4 regions of the Paenibacillus sp. EKM206P genome follow, and region 4 is predicted to be linked to each of the others. Evidence: predicted binding sites of a transcription regulator. Region 4 holds the regulator's gene; each other region holds the start of a gene.
The links. Region 4 encodes Rex, which represses fermentation and respiration genes when NADH is low (regulators of the CRP and FNR family bind a similar motif). Its sites were predicted from a motif close to TTGTGAAATATTTCACAA; they were not measured.
Positions count from the first base shown of each region.

Region 1: adhE (bifunctional acetaldehyde-CoA/alcohol dehydrogenase) is a predicted target of Rex. The motif match lies at 2,353-2,370, and genes of this name have one in related genera.
Region 2: G9G53_RS20560 (DoxX family membrane protein) is a predicted target of Rex. The motif match lies at 2,671-2,688, and genes of this name have one in related genera.
Region 3: G9G53_RS05950 (formate/nitrite transporter family protein) is a predicted target of Rex. The motif match lies at 2,631-2,648, and genes of this name have one in related genera.

Region 1 covers NZ_JAAMNQ010000003.1:599,056-603,218, reverse strand. Annotated here, with positions in the region: gene G9G53_RS09565 (hypothetical protein) at 1-246, opposite strand, end outside; gene G9G53_RS09560 (DODA-type extradiol aromatic ring-opening family dioxygenase) at 565-1,332, shown strand; gene G9G53_RS09555 (Crp/Fnr family transcriptional regulator) at 1,471-2,187, opposite strand; gene adhE (bifunctional acetaldehyde-CoA/alcohol dehydrogenase) at 2,446-4,163, shown strand, end outside.
Region 2 covers NZ_JAAMNQ010000012.1:29,717-33,879, forward strand. Annotated here, with positions in the region: gene G9G53_RS20550 (dioxygenase family protein) at 44-835, shown strand; gene G9G53_RS20555 (hypothetical protein) at 908-1,831, opposite strand; gene G9G53_RS20560 (DoxX family membrane protein) at 2,048-2,566, opposite strand; gene G9G53_RS20565 (DUF3048 domain-containing protein) at 2,815-3,909, shown strand; gene G9G53_RS20570 (DUF47 domain-containing protein) at 4,098-4,163, shown strand, end outside.
Region 3 covers NZ_JAAMNQ010000002.1:478,925-483,087, forward strand. Annotated here, with positions in the region: gene G9G53_RS05935 ((2Fe-2S)-binding protein) at 1-19, shown strand, start outside; gene G9G53_RS05940 (glutathione peroxidase) at 107-583, shown strand; gene G9G53_RS05945 (FAD-dependent oxidoreductase) at 974-2,335, shown strand; gene G9G53_RS05950 (formate/nitrite transporter family protein) at 2,723-3,556, shown strand; gene G9G53_RS05955 (molybdopterin-containing oxidoreductase family protein) at 3,928-4,163, shown strand, end outside.
Region 4 covers NZ_JAAMNQ010000003.1:439,224-443,386, reverse strand. Annotated here, with positions in the region: gene dinG (ATP-dependent DNA helicase DinG) at 1-2,082, shown strand, start outside; gene G9G53_RS08730 (redox-sensing transcriptional repressor Rex) at 2,126-2,779, shown strand; gene G9G53_RS08725 (amidohydrolase) at 2,766-4,067, shown strand; gene G9G53_RS08720 (cell wall elongation regulator TseB-like domain-containing protein) at 4,105-4,163, shown strand, end outside.

The sequences.
Region 1 (4,163 bases), 160 kb from region 4:
AGGCACACGGGTTTGAATATCCAGCGCGGCCGAACGGAATGTACCCAGACAGGAATGACAAAGTCTCCCTGCATAAATAGGGGAACGGCAGGACTCACAAGGATAATCAAGCTGACTGTATGTGGAGGGAAATTTGCCTGCTCTTACCCAATCTGTGAGCAATTCTATAGGTGTACCAGTTACGTCACTGAGCTGGCGAGTATGAGTAGAAGGATGCTTCCATAGATAGTTAGAACAGCGGTCCAAGAATATATTTTCTTCCTCAATACAAGTACTACAGAGGTTTCTAAGGTTTTGACGAAAAACGGAACCGCATTTTGGGCAATTAGAAGTATGTATCTCCATGGAAACCAGTCCTTTGTATCGAAATAAAGTGAAATTTTAAAATTTATTAGTTACATATTACTATGACATTATACCTATATCAATCTTTATTTATAGAATCTTTGACCTTTAAGTGTATGTTAAAATCTGTGTTGACATGACTCTGTTACTTATGTATCATTACTTACATAAAGTTACTTGATGAATAAAATAAATTGTTGATGATAAGGGGATCTTTATATGATGCCATCTTTATTTTTGGCCCATGGCTCACCGATGCTTGCTATTGAACAGACGGACTATACTTCATTTTTAGAGCAACTGGGGAAAAGTATTCGTCCTAAAGCAATAGTTATCTTTACTGCTCATTGGGAAACACAAACGTTGACGATCAGTTCGATGGATGACGTGTACGATACCATTTATGATTTTGGCGGTTTTCCACCGGAACTGTACACAGTGAAATATCCAGCACATGGTTCTGTGGAACTGGCCAATAAGCTGAAAAAATTATATGAACAAAAGGGCATTGACGTAGAAACTGATCGGGTGAGGGGTTTGGATCATGGATCTTGGACATTGTTGCATCGTATGTATCCTGAGGCAGACATTCCGGTAGTTCAGATCTCTGTAAATCCATATCTCTCGCCCAAAGCACAATATGCTATTGGTGAAGTGCTGCGAGGACTGGGAGAACAGGATATTCTGGTCATTGGTAGTGGCGTGACTGTTCATAATCTGCGTATCGTCAAATGGGGGGAAACGAAAACAGAACCTTGGGCTATAGATTTTGATGATTGGATTATTGAAAAAGTACAAAGTAGAGATATAGAGGCTTTGGATCACTATGAAAGCGAAGCACCGTATGCTCGCCAGGCCGTACCCAGAGCAGAACACTTTGTACCGTTGTTTATTGCAATGGGGAGTGGCAATCCTGCAAACAAAGCCAAGGTTATCCATAGAAGCTATGAGATGGGGAATTTAAGTTATCTATGTTTACAGTTTTAAAGAGTGTTGCCAGAAGAAGGACTGTCATTAAAATGCTTCGCTACTGCTCCTGTATAAGTAGGGGAGTGGAAATAAATTAGGGAGTGTTATAAGCTATAGTGGCTTATAACACTCCCTTTTACATAAAAAAACGATTTATTATATCCGGCAAATCTCACGAGGGCATAGTTCACAATGACATACACCTTGCAGCATTTCCAAATCTTTGACAACAATCATACCATTATCATATTCAACTGCATTTTTCTTACGTAGATCACTAAGCATCCGGTTTACGCTTTCCCGGGTCGCACCGATCATATTTGATAAGTCAGTATGAGTAATTTTTTTATGAATCAGGATATGTTCGCCGTGAGGCTCACCATAGGTATTGCATAGACGAATGAGCGTTGAACATAAAGCGCCTGGCTTGCCGTACATCATCAAATCGCGGAACTTAGTCTGAGTAATGCGGTGATGTGAACCCATCCATTTCATAAAGTCAATCGCAAAATCACAATGCTGGCAAATAAGCAGTTCCAAATCTGTATGATCGATTACGCCAATATCACTGTCTTCCAGAACCTCAGCAGAAAAGGAATGCTTAGTACCGAAAAATGGATCGGCTTGACCAACAAGATCGCCGCTTTGATACATATATAGAATAAGTTCCTTGCCCTCATCCGTTGTTTTGGTTACTTTCACGCGTCCGCGCTTAATATAAAACAGCTTATCCGCTGTATCTCCTTCCCAGAACAGATGCGAGCTTTCTGGCATAACTCGATCTTTCATCATTACTTGCAATCGGTTGAAGCTGGCCTCCGAGAAGCAACAGGTGTTGCCGCGGGCTTCCATTACATTTGTAGGGTTTCTCATCGTCCATTTCCCCTTTGTATCCTATGTTTTTTATCTGCAACTTGATCAATTCAAATTCATTATATACTTGTGCAATGAGTTTTTGGGGCAAGAAGAGGGGGTAAAAGTGGCAGAATTCCAAACTTTGTGATTTAATTCACTTCATAAAATAAAATTTTAAATAGATTGTGAAAAAAATCACAATATATCTTGAAAAGCTGTGTTACGATCAGTGCGTGAACAAGAGATAGTACACGAGATAACAGGAGGATGAGGGAAATGGCTGTTAAAAACGAGGTTATTCAAAAAGAGCAAAGCGCAGAGCAGTATATTCAAACGCTGATTGACCGGGGGAACCGGGCACAGCAAGCTTTCATGAGTATGAATCAGGAACAGATTGACGAAATCGTACAAGCTATGGCACTCGCAGGGATGGATAAACACATGTACCTGGCGAAGTTGGCTGTTGAAGAAACAGGACGCGGTGTGTACGAGGACAAAATCACCAAAAACATGTTTGCAACAGAATATATCTATCATAGCATCAAAAATGAAAAAACCGTCGGTGTCATTGAAGACAATGATTTTGACAGTTTTCAAAAGATAGCAGAGCCAGTCGGTATTATCATGGGGATCACTCCAGTGACAAACCCGACTTCGACTACGATGTTCAAAGCGCTGATTGCCATTAAAACACGTAACCCAATCATTTTCGGTTTCCATCCATCTGCTCAATCGTGTAGTGCGGAAGCAGCCCGCGTCTTGCTCGAAGCAGCTGTTAAACATGGTGCTCCGGCCGATTGTATTCAATGGATTGAAGCACCTTCGATGGATAAGACCAATGTATTGATGAACCACCCTGATGTGGCGCTAATTTTGGCAACTGGTGGATCAGGCATGGTTAAGGCAGCTTATAGCTGCGGTAAACCAGCACTTGGTGTAGGTCCTGGTAACGTGCCTTGCTTTATTGAAAAAACAGCAGATATCAAACAGGCCGTGAACGATCTTATCCTCTCGAAATCTTTTGATAACGGTATGATTTGTGCTTCGGAGCAAGCGGTTATTATCGAAGAGCCAATCTTCGAACAAGTGAAAAAATTGATGATCGCTAACGGTTGCTATTTTGTAAATAAAGAAGAAGCAGCTAAGCTCACTCAAGGAGCTATGAATGTCGAGAAATGTGCAGTGAACCCAGCTATTGTCGGGCAGTCTGCTGTGAAAATTGCTGAAATGAGTGGTATTACAGTACCAGCAGGAACTAAAATTTTGGTCGCTGAGATTGAAGGGGTAGGAACAAAATTCCCATTGTCTGCGGAAAAATTGAGTCCTGTATTAGCTTGCTATAAAGTAAAAAATGCGGAACAAGGTATTCAACGCGCTGCTGAAGTCGTGGAATTCGGGGGCATGGGTCACTCGTCCGCTATTCATTCGAACGATGAGGATGTTATCGCTCGGTTTGCAAACCGTTTGCAAACAGGACGTATCATTGTAAATGCACCTTCCACACATGGTGCGATTGGCGACATTTACAACACCAATCTTCCTTCGTTGACACTTGGTTGCGGTTCGTACGGTCGTAACTCGACTTCGTCGAACGTATCGGCAGTCAATCTGATTAATGTGAAAAGGGTGGCGAAACGGACGGTGAATATGCAATGGTTCAAAGTACCTTCCAAAATCTATTTTGAAAAAAATTCGACACAGTATCTTGCTAAAATGCCTGATATCACACGTGTAGCTATTATCACAGACCCTATGATGGTACAACTGGGATATGTAGATCGTGTTATTCATTATCTGCATCAGCGCCAAACACCAGTAGCTATCGAAGTGTTCTCTGAAGTAGAGCCAGATCCATCGACAGTTACGGTAGAACGTGGTACTGAAATGATGAGACGTTTCCAACCGGATTGCATCATCGCACTGGGCGGCGGTTCGCCAATGGATGCCGCTAAAGGCATGTGGATGTTCTATGAATATCCAGATACTGATTTCAA
Region 2 (4,163 bases), on a different contig from region 4:
AATGGAAGAGTAACACTATACTGGCGTGTGGAGGTTGGCAGCGATGACATTACCCTCAATTTTTGTTGCGCATGGTTCACCGACACTGGCTGTAGAAAATAACGCATATACCAGCTTTCTTTCAAAGCTGGGCGCGAGCCTGCCCCGACCCAAAGGAATTGTCATTTTTTCCGCGCATTGGGATAGCCCCGATCAATGTATTGGCGCGGATGATCAGCATGCAGCGTTGCACGATTTCTATGGCTTTCCTGAAGAAATGTACTCAATCGATTACCCTGCACCAGGCGATCCAAAGCTGTATGAGGAGATAGAGCATCTGTTCAGTCAGCATAACTTGTTCCACCAGCCGGTTCGGAACCGGGGACTGGATCATGGAGCATGGGTGGTTTTGCGGCATATATATCCTGATGCGGACATACCGGTCGTACCGTTATCTATTGATTCTCGGCGCGCTCCTCAAGAGCAATACGAGATTGGACGGATGCTGGCGCCGTTGCGAGAACAAGGGATTTTGATTATCGGTAGCGGCGGATTGGTCCACAACTTGCGGACACTCAAGCAGACGAGTGAGCCAGCCGATTGGGCCGTTCAATATGATGACTGGATTGCACAGCAGCTTCAAGATTGGAATTTACGTCACTTATTCCAATATGACAAGAAGGCTCCATATGCCAAACAAGCGGTACCTTCTTATGGAATAGAGCATTTTTCACCTTTGTTTTATGCGATGGGGGCTGCGGATCAGGAGCGCTCCGCGCATAAGCTTTTTCAGTCGTATGTCCTTGGCTCGCTGAGTCTCAATTGTTGGGCTTTTGGTCAAGAAAGTGATACGTAAATGTAAAAAAGAACTTCCGAATCCACATGCTGTGTGGGAATGGAAGTTCTTTTGTGTTTTTTGCGTCTTCGATTAATTAGAAGGCACGTTCTTTTTTAGCCAAGTGGATACCTGCGAAGTACGTTGATCTCCATTTTGATCCAACAGTGTCATAAATGCTTTCAGCTTTTGAATATAGGTGCTCTTCGAATCCATATTACGTTGAACGAACCATTGATACCCTTTTTTGGCATACGGATGAATCCTCCCGGTATCATGATCGAATAATGGCGTATTGTTCGTGCCGTAGAAAGTATAGAAAAAGTACAGATCGTGCAATTTTTTTATAGCTTGTGTACGATTGGAATGTGGATATTGGTTTAAAAACAATTCCTGTGCCAGCACTCGTCCGGCTAACTGTTGATAGCCGATACGGAGCGCGGCATCTTTGGTAGCAGCCTGTCCGGATTCCATCGACATGATGTCAATATAGCTGCGGATATCTGCCGTGGTGTGCTTCCCGAATACTTTATATTTTTCATAGTTGATGATTGGGTAATACATGCCTTCTGCGGTTTCAAGTTTGTAGCCGGCATCTCTTGTTTGAGTTAGCAACTTTTTCAGGTTCGCATCGCTTGTACGGCTGATTACATTTGTGAACGAATCACCGGGTTTATAGATTTGATTTATTTTGGTTTGAACAGAGGTCGGGTATAGGGTCTGTGCATAGGAATCCAATTGCTGGTTCTGTGCATTTTCCAGATGAAGCACCATGAGGGTAGCTTGAGAAGCTGGAATGGATTGAATATGCTTTTGCAAATAAGTGAATGCCTGAGATAGCTTGCCGGGTTGGCCTAGTAGCTGCTCGAAGGCCTTGGAGATATGTTGTACACTTTCTGCCTGAGATGTCGTAGTAGACGTCGCCGCTTGGGCTGATGCCGTATATCCCGATCCCATAGTCTGCACTGTGAAAGTTACTGCTGCGAGCATGAGATAGGCTTTGGTGATTTTTTTCATGATATAACCCTCCATTACGTTCTTTGATGTAACTGTAGTGTATAGGGTAAATGTATCGTGAGCATTCCATGTTGTATCCAACTTGTAAACGTTTGGGGAGGATAATGAATCCGATAAAAGAGTCCGAGTTAGGAGGAGCTAAAATCCTCCTTGTGAGCATAACAGCGCAAAAAAAATAACCATTATCCCGGAGGATAACGGTTATTTGGGGGATGTTTAAGCTATTTTTCGACTAGGGTCCGCTGGAAAGGTATCTTTATTTTTACCAAACAGTCCACGCAGGAAGGGCAGTACCCAACGGTCAAAGCCAATTCTTCCGGCATTTGCGCCAGCAACTACGAGGAAGATTTCAAACAGCAGGTAGATTGCATTGGTGCTTACTGTACCCGAGAACAGGAACGAGAAGTTCATAACCATGGCCATCAAAGCAGCCAGTGTAGTCAATGTACCGAGAAGCAGGCCAACCCCGACCAAGAACTCACCCAACGGGATCAGGACGTTGAACAAACCTACATTCGGCAGGGCAAAGGCTTCGAGGAACGATCCCCACCAGCCTTGTACAGCGGGATGGTCTCCACCTGTTTTAGCAATGGCCCCCGAGATAAATCCGCCTGCATCGAATCCACCTGTCAGCTTTTCAAGTCCGTGAGTCATCCATTCATAACCTAGATAAACCCGTACGACAGTCAGCAACCACATTGCGACTTTGTTCTCACGTAACCAGCTATTAAACATTCAAACCACTCCTCTTTCTTAATCTATAATGTTGGTTGTATTTCATTTTGTTGGGATGATCATCTTTGCTACACCTTTATTGTAGTAGGTTCAGTTACAGTTATTTGTGATAAAAATCACAAAGTATGAATATTTTTAAAATTTTAATGTCTTCAGATAAGTATTCTATAGAGAGGTCATGCTTCAATCAAGACAAAAACAGGAAATAAAGCTTATAATGAGAAAAATAACGAAGTGGAGGGATGAACTTGTCCGGGCCCATTTCCCAACGAAATCATTGGTTGCGTGTAATGGCCTCAGCTCTGTTATGCATGACGCTGATGTCTTGTTCTGCTATGTCCAATACGGGAGATACTGAACCCGTTCCTCAACCGACCAAGCATAAAACAGAGAAGGAGGCGCTTGAACCGCCGAAGGAGCAGTCTACTCCGGCATTTACAGCTCCGCTTACCGGTCTTCCGGTGGAGCAGCCAGTTTTGGAGCGACCGCTCGCTGTCATGATTAACAATGCTCCAGCAGCACGTCCGCAGGCAGGACTTAGTCAGGCAGATATGGTATATGAAGTTCTTGCAGAAGGCGGAATTACCCGTCTGGTCGCTTTTTTCCAAAGTCATGGCGGAGATGTAAAGGTTGGTCCGGTCCGTAGCATTCGTCCGTATTTGATTGAGCTGGGCGAAACTTATGGTGCGTTGCCGATACACGCAGGGGGAAGCACAGATGCCTATGCGATTTTACAGCAGCAGCGGAAGGAACATTTAGATGAGATTTCAAATGGAGGGGCATACTTCTGGCGAAGCAAAGATCGTCGTCCTCCGCATAATCTATACACGGACGTGAATAGACTGCGCAAAGGAAGCGATAGTAAAGGGTATGCTACGCATACGGACGTTCCAGTATATACTTACCTTAAATCCGGCGAAACCCCAGTTATGGTGGACGAGACTGCAACATCTTTACAAATCCGGTTTTTGCTTAAAAGCTACCGGGTATCTTATACCTATGATCCAGCGGATCAACAATATAAGCGTTTTGTGAACGAAAAGTCACATGTGGATCAAAATAATAACCAACAGCTCTCAGCAGCCAATGTCATTGTGATGAGCACCAGGCATCGAACGTTGGATGATGTAGGCAGATTAAGTGTTGAACTGGACGGCAGCGGAGAGGCCATGGTGTTTCAACAAGGACAGTTAATACAGGCTGAGTGGCAACATACGCCAGGTGATGCGATTCGTTTTATGAAGAATGGGGTTGAAATTCCGTTAACGCCAGGTACATCCTATATACATGTGGTGCCTGCAGATACACCACTAAAGGAACATGTAACCATAGAAGTGAATTAGAAAACGAATTACACCTTTTTAGGAAAAAATTGTCGGATAATGAGCTTATATGTCGGGCACTGTATACGTATATCATGAAATTTGCTTTTACAAACATTACAAAAACATTGATGAGTGTGATAAGATAGCAAAGGTTGTCTATTGCAGTCGAAACAGGTTGCGGATATTTTCGTAAAGGGGTAATCGTTATGAGATTGAAGAAAAAGGATATATTCTTCGAGACGTTGGAAAATATGGCAGATACGATCGTGCAA
Region 3 (4,163 bases), on a different contig from region 4:
AGTGGTGGCATCACGGTAAAGTCTCTGTGGATGTTGGCATGTCCGTCACCTTTTGGTTAAAATAGGTTATGTAACCTAAACCAAGTGACACGAAGGAGGATGCTGTATGTCTGTCTATTCACATAATGCCGTAACACCAGCGAATCAGGAGGTTTCTCTGAATACTTACGCTGGTAAGGTGCTGGTTATTGCGAATACCGCCAGTAAATGCGGACTTACCCCGCAATATGGGGATTTGCAAAAGCTTTATGACGAATATAAGGATCGGGGATTAGTTGTATTAGGCTTTCCTTGCAACCAATTTGGCGGTCAGGAGCCGGGCAGCAGCGAGGAAGCGTCTGAATTTTGCCAACTGAATTACGGGGTTAATTTCCCGGTATTCGCCAAAGTGGACGTCAATGGACCGGGTACAGCGCCTCTGTTTGAATATTTGAAAAAGCAACAGCCTGGAGAACAGGAAAATGGGACAATTCAGTGGAATTTTACGAAATTCATTGTGAATCGTGAAGGTGTACCTGTGGGTCGTTTTGAACCGAAGGAGTCACCAGAAGCGATGAAAGCAGCCATTGAGCAATTGCTATAGTAGCTTTGCCTTCATTCCAAAATATATGTTTAAAAAGGTCTGATTTCCGGCATGTCTCCGGGAAGCGGACCTTTTTTTGTTCTCTACATGTGCATTTGTCTAAAGGGGGAGCATCATGTGAAAGTCGATTCCATGGGCATAATCAGGCCGCCTACAGGGGAAACTGAATGGAGCAAAAAAACATTTCAGCAAACAGTTGATCTCGTATATCCTTTCTTTTTTAAATGTGGACAAATTGTGAATATCACAAAAAGCTATTGTAATGTGAAAAATATCACACTATAATAAGTGCATGAAGTGAAATAAATCACAAACACTAACGAGCTGTTTACGTGAAACTATTCACAATTATTATACAGTTTATGCCCACACACCAAGGAGGAATTCAACATGAAAGTAGCAGTTATCGGATGTACACACGCAGGCACAGCAGCTATCGTTAACACAGCTAAATGTTATCCAGATGCAGAAATTACCGTTTACGAGCGTAATGATAATATTTCATTTTTATCTTGTGGTATTGCGCTGTACGTAGGTGGTGTCGTCAAAGATCCGCACGGCCTGTTTTATTCGTCTCCAGATCAACTGTCTGACTTGGGTGTAGTGACCAAGATGCTTCATGAGGTAACGAGTGTGGATACGGCTGGCAAGTCCCTGCATGCCCGTAATCTCCAAACAGGTGAAGAATTTACAGACACATTTGATAAACTAATTGTGACCACGGGATCATGGCCCATTATTCCAAAGCTGGAAGGCATTGAACTTGATCATATTTTGCTCTGTAAAAACTATAATCATTCCAATGATATCATTGAGAAAGCCCAGCACGTACAGAACATTACAGTCGTGGGAGCTGGATACATTGGTGTTGAATTGGTAGAAGCTTTCCAAATGAATGGTAAAAATGTAACGCTGATCGACAGTGCTGATCGTATATTGAATAAGTATTTGGACCATGAGTATACAGACCGGATTGAAAGTTCCCTGAAGGAACATGGCATTAAGCTGGTACTTGGCGAGACGGTGAGTCGTTTTGAGGGTACGAACGGTAAGGTAAGTAAAGTCGTGACCTCTAAAGGAGAATATGAAACAGAGCTTGTTATTCTCTGCATCGGTTTCCGACCTCAAACGGATCTGCTCAAAGGTCAGGTAGATATGTTGCCTAACGGTGCGATCATTGTGGATAACTATATGCAAAGTAGTTGCCCGGACGTGTTTGCAGCAGGCGACAGTTGTGCAATTCGCTATAATCCGACCGGCAAAACGGCTTATATCCCTTTGGCAACCAACGCAGTTCGTATGGGTACGCTGGTGGCACGTAATCTGGTGCAACCAACCATTGCCTACATGGGAACCCAAGGAACTTCGGGTATCAAAATTTACGAAGACAATATCGCAGGAACAGGCATGACGGAAGCTGCGGCAACAGATGAAGGCATGACTGTAGAAGCTGTAACCATTGAGGACAGCTACCGACCTGAATTTATGCCAACCTCCGAAAAAGTGTTACTGAAAGTGGTATATGAACAGGGGACGCGGAGAATTCTGGGTGCTCAAATTATGTCGAAGGTGGATTTGACGCAATCCATTAACACGCTATCCGTAGCCATTCAAAACCATATGACTATTGACCAGTTGGCCTTTGTCGATTTCTTCTTCCAGCCGCATTATAACAAGCCTTGGAATTTCTTGAACGCGGCAGGTTTACAAGCTTTGCCTACAATATCCGAACGGAACCCAGTTACTGTATAATTAGATTTGTCTGTGACATTGTTCATAAGTTTGTCAACAATCTGAGGCGTACGGATGAATCCTTATAGTACAATATAGAGTAGCATAAGGATCAGGGGGGAAGTAGCTTATGGGTTTGTTTTATATCCTTTTTCTTGTAGTCGTGGCGCTGATAGGCCTCGGTGGAGTTCTTTGGTTCTTAAGAGCAATTGAAAAGGAAGAATACAATTAAATGTAAAGCGCGTAGTAGCGCAGTAGATGTAATAATACAGAAAAACAGTCCTTTTTTCAGGGGCTGTTTTTTTTATAGTTACGAAAGTGATTTTTTTCACAAACTTAATCACTGATTTTAAATAAAATATGAAAGAAGAATATTTTAGTGAATAGATATTAAAGGAGCGGGGATATATGGCGAGCTATAAACCGGGGCAAATTGCTGAAAAGACGGTGGAAACAGGAGTGGCCAAGGCGAACAACCCGTGGACTGTGGCGGTGGTACTGGGATTTTTGGCAGGTGCATTTATTGCACTCGGGTTTTTGCTGGATATACGTGTTATTGCAAGTGCGCCTAAAGAATGGGGAAGCATTGCCACCTTTATTGGAGCTGCGGTGTTCCCTATTGGTCTGGTATTAGTTTTGATCGCAGGCGGAGAATTGCTGACCGGCAATATGATGGCGGTCCCTTTGGCGAGATGGGCAGGACGAATTAAGACAGGAGTCATGCTTCGTAATTTGGCGATTATTACGCTCAGTAATTTTGCAGGTGCGTTATTCGTTGCATTTTTCTTTGGGCATGTGCTGGGTTTGACAGAAACGGGCCCTTATCTGGACAAAGTGGTGGATATGGCAGGACATAAGCTACACGAAAGCTTTTTGCAGTCTTTTATATCGGGTATAGGATGTAACTGGCTCGTAGCACTGGCTGTATGGTTGGCATATAGCACAGACTCCATTGGCGGCAAAATTATGGGGATTTGGTTCCCGACCATGGCCTTTGTGGCTATTGGATTTCAGCACGTTGTTGCCAATATGTTTCTCATTCCGGCGGCTATTTTTGCAGGCCACTTTTCATGGGCAGATTATGTTATGAACTTCATTCCGGTCTGGCTGGGGAATTTGGTAGGAGGTAGCCTGTTTGTGGCTGGAGCCTACTGGTTGGCCTATCTGAAAAAGCCTCAAGCCAACGCACATCCAGTGAATGAATCTCCAACTACTTCTTCGGTTGCACATCCAATCCGTTGATTGATCCTACCTAATCACAGTACTTTAAACAGCAATGAACAAAGCAAATCCGCCATGACAGGCCCGGGGGAACGAAACCTGTCATGGCGGATTTTTTTGGGAGTGGTCCATGATTTGGCATGGAGGATGAGTGTGCTCTCGTCCATGATGCCTTGATCTTTTTTACCCTCAGTAAGATATGATGAAACAGGATGTTGAAAAAAATTATAATTCTTAAAAAATCCGTTTTGCTCTATGCAGCAGACGGATTTTTTTAATATTTTGGAGAGCGGCTGTGTGGGAAAATCCTTCTCTTGCCATAGGCCAAAGCTGTGGATATGATAAGATCAGTGTAATTTTTGGAAACGGTAACGGAAAGGAGCATCAACACTATGGATCATCGCAATAGCGCGCCTCGTGAGGCCACGCTTCAACAAGACTTACAAGGGGGACAGCGGATGACGGAGCAGCAGGACGGTATTTTTCCGGCTGTATGCCCGTTAGATTGCCCGGATACGTGTGGGCTCCTGCTTCACAAGGAAAAAGAAAAGATAATCAAGGTGACTGGAAACCCAGATCATCCCATTACCAAAGGGGCTATTTGTAACAAAGTTCGCAATATGACGGA
Region 4 (4,163 bases):
GAGCGCGAGGCGCAGATACAGATGATTGAGGGTGTGAATCAGGCACTGAGTGAAGACAAGCATCTGCTGATTGAAGCAGGTACAGGAACAGGGAAGTCTCTGGGTTATTTGCTCCCATCGCTGTATCACAGTGTGAAAAAGGGACAGCGCGTTATGGTGAGTACACATACGATCAACCTGCAGGAGCAATTACGCGAGCGCGACATTCCGATGCTAACCAAGGTGATTCCGTTTCCGTTCCGGGCTGCTATTTTCAAGGGTCGGGGACATTATTTGTGTCTGCGTAAGTTTGAACATAAAATAAACAGAAGAGACTTCGCTACACCGAAGGAAGATTTAATTACAGCGGCTCAGATGATCGTCTGGTTGACGCTAACAGAAACCGGTGATGATGAAGAACTGAATCTGAGCAACCGTGGAGGGGATTTCTGGGAAACGGTGGCGAGTGATTCAGAGTCCTGTCTTGGTCGTTCTTGCCCATGGTTCCGCAAATGTTATTATCATCGTGCACGCCATGAAGCAGGAATAGCGGATGTTGTTATTACGAATCACTCTAAGTTGTTCACAGACGTCAAAGCCAGTCATCAGTTATTGCCGAGCTATGAACATCTGGTGATAGATGAAGCCCATCACCTGGAGGAAGTAGCTGGTAAACACCTAGGTATGCATATGAAATATTTCACACTCGTGCATACACTGACGCGACTGTTCAAAGACAGCAAGAATGGACAACTGCCTTCACTTCGTCAACAGTTGGCGAAATCGGGGCACGAGAAGTCGGCAGATTGGGCCTCAACTATCGACCAGCTGTATCCGCTCGTGTTAGAGGTGAAGGAAACTTGGGACCTGCTAAGCGACAAGCTGTTTGGCATGTTGCCGGAGCGAAGTGATGCGACACCGGGTGAAACAGGACAGTTTTCTTCCCGTCTCAAACCTTCGGCCAAGCCTGCAAAGTGGGATCAGGCGGGAGCTTTGGAAAATCAGCTATATGTAACGATGAGCGAAATTTTGCGCAAGGGCGACAAGCTGATGCTGGACGTCAAGGAAGAACATGACGATTATGCGGCGGATAGCCTTATTACAGATATCACGGGTCTGCTCAAGGATTTGGCGGGGATTCGAGAAAATTTGCGCTTTTTTATCCGACTCGATGATGAAACAACCGTATACTGGCTCGAGGCGAGCGGGCAATTCCGTAGTAAATCATTGCAATTTTATGCGGTACCCGTCGATGTGAGCCGCCAGTTGAAAGAAATGTTTTTTGACAAAAAAAGAAGCATTATTCTGACTTCTGCTACCTTGTCGGTAGATAAGTCGTTTCAGTACATGATCGATCAGCTCGGCTTACAGGAGGCCGCAGATCAAGAGCGGCTGATGACTTCGCAGCTCCCGTCACCCTTTAATTACAGGGATCAGGTGTTGCTGGTTATTCCACGGGATTTCCCAAGTGTGAAGGGCAGTGTAGGAGATGCACATTTTGTAGATATGCTCGTTAGCTCTCTAGGAGCGACTGCTCAGGCGACGCAGGGGAGAATGCTCGTTCTGTTTACGTCCTATCGGATGCTCCGGCAAGTGTATGAGCCGCTCAAAGAGGCCTTAGCATCCAGCGAAATTACTGTGCTGGGACAAGGTGTGGACAGTGGAAGTCGCAGCAAGCTAACCCGCCGGTTTCAGGAAGCGAAAGCTTCTGTATTGCTGGGGACCAGCAGTTTCTGGGAAGGCGTCGATATTCCGGGGAAGGCTCTGACTTGTCTAGCCATTGTTCGCTTGCCGTTTCAACCGCCGAATCACCCGCTGCTGGAGGCAAAAAGCGAACTGCTCCAGCAGCAGAAGAAGAATCCATTTATGAAGCTGTCTGTACCTCAAGCGGTCATTCGCTTCAAACAGGGATTTGGTCGGTTGGTACGTACAGCGAACGACCACGGGGTCGTTATCGTTTATGATACGCGTGTGATTGAATCCTATTACGGAAAGCACTTTTTGTACTCGTTACCGGGACCAAAAATGGAGCATATGCCATCGGAGCAAATGGTGCCCCGCATCGCCGAATGGCTCCAATCCGCCCCGGAGACAGAGGCATAACGGACGGACATAAGTATGTTCGTTACAATTAGGGGGAGCAAGTATGAAATCAGATAAAATTTCAGAGGCTGTCGTACGGAGGTTACCCGTATATTTACGTTATCTGAATGCACTTCACAAACGGGAGGTGGCTACGGTCTCTTCACAAGAGTTGGGACAGAGGCTAGATTTGAACCCGGCCCAAATCCGTAAAGATCTTGCTTATTTTGGAGATTTTGGTCGGAAGGGTATTGGTTATGATGTTTCTTATCTCATTGAGAAAATACGCCATATCCTGAAAATCGACCAACAAATTAATGTAGTCTTGGTCGGAGCGGGTAATCTGGGGCAAGCCCTTTCGAATTATAACGCTTATTTAAAAGACAATATGAAGATTGTGGCGGTATTTGATGCGTTTCCGGATAAGGTAGGAACCAAGATCAATACATTGGTCGTGCAACCGATGGATGAACTGGAAGCGACTGTGAAAGAAAAAAACATTCGAATCGGGATTATTACCGTACCTGATTTTGAAGCACAGCACGTGGCTGATAGGCTTATTGATAGCGGAATTGGAGCGATCCTGAACTTTGCACCGACTACTCTCAAGGCACCAGCCAACATTCGGATTCATGCCACAGACTTTACAACTGATTTGCTTAGCCTCGCTTATTATTTGGAGGACGGAAAGGAAGAAGCACAATATGACAGTGAATAAATGGATGATTAAAAACGGATCTTTTGCAGTAAATGGACCAGAAGCAGGGGTAGTCCATGGTTTTATGATTGTGGAGGATAGTCGTATTACTTATATTGGCGAAACCTTGCCTGCGGGTGAGGAAGAGACGGAAGCGATCGATGGTAAAGGGCTATTGTTTTTACCTGGTCTGATCAATACTCATGGTCATGCGGCGATGTCTCTACTGCGTGGGCATGGAGATGATTTGGCACTTCAAGTATGGCTTCAGGAAAAAATGTGGCCTATGGAAGCCAAGTTTACATCTACAGACGTGTACTGGGGTACGTCCTTGTCTGTGCTGGAAATGCTGAAAGGTGGAACAACAACCTTCCTCGATATGTACGATCATATGGATGAAGTGGCTCGTGTGGCTGAGGAGTCAGGTATTCGTGCAAGTCTGATGCGTGGAGCAATTGGACTATGTTCGGAGGAAGAACAGCGAATCAAGCTGGCAGAGGCCGTGACTTTTGCACGTAACTGGCACGGTAAAGCAGACGGGCGTATTACTACGATGATGTCTCCGCACGCGCCATATACATGTCCACCTGCGTTTATTGAAAAATTCGTACAAGCTGCGCATGATCTGGACTTGCCACTGCATACGCACATGTCTGAGACGATCGCCGAAGTAGAGCAAAACGTACGCGACTACGGTTTGCGTCCGGTTGCACACTTGGATAAGCTTGGCTTTTTCTCCCGTCCTTCGCTTGTTGCCCATGGCGTTCATTTGAACGACGAAGAAATAGCTTTACTGGCAGAACGTGGTGTAGCGGTTTCCCACAATCCTGGCAGCAACTTGAAGCTGGCAAGTGGTGTGGCAAGAGTGCCTGAATTGCTGCGTGCAGGGGTTACGGTTTCTCTCGGAACGGATGGTCCTGCCAGCAATAATAACCTGGATATGTTCGAGGAAATGCGTCTGGCAGCACTTATTCACAAGGGTGTATCCGGTGACCCTACGGCAGTTCCTGCAAGTGAAGCGCTGCGTCTGGCAACGGAATACGGTGCAAAGTCGATTGGTTTAAAAGAAGTAGGAGCGTTGGCAGCAGGCAACAAGGCTGACTTTATCGCGTTGGATCTGAATCAGGCACATTTCTTGCCGCGTACAGATCTTATTTCCCATGCGGTATACTCTGCAAGCGCCAAGGACGTGGCTCATGTGTGGGTAGACGGTCGTCAGGTTGTGAAAAACGGCGAATGCCTGACTATGGACGAGGAACGTATCAAACATGAGGCACAAGCCGCCTTTGAAGGGCTGCTGTCGCGCTAATTCAGGTGTCACATCCCCTTAGAGAGGAAGCACGGGTTTGAAAAATAAGAAAAAATGGATAGCGGTCGCCATTTTGGCCGTGATACTGATCCTGGT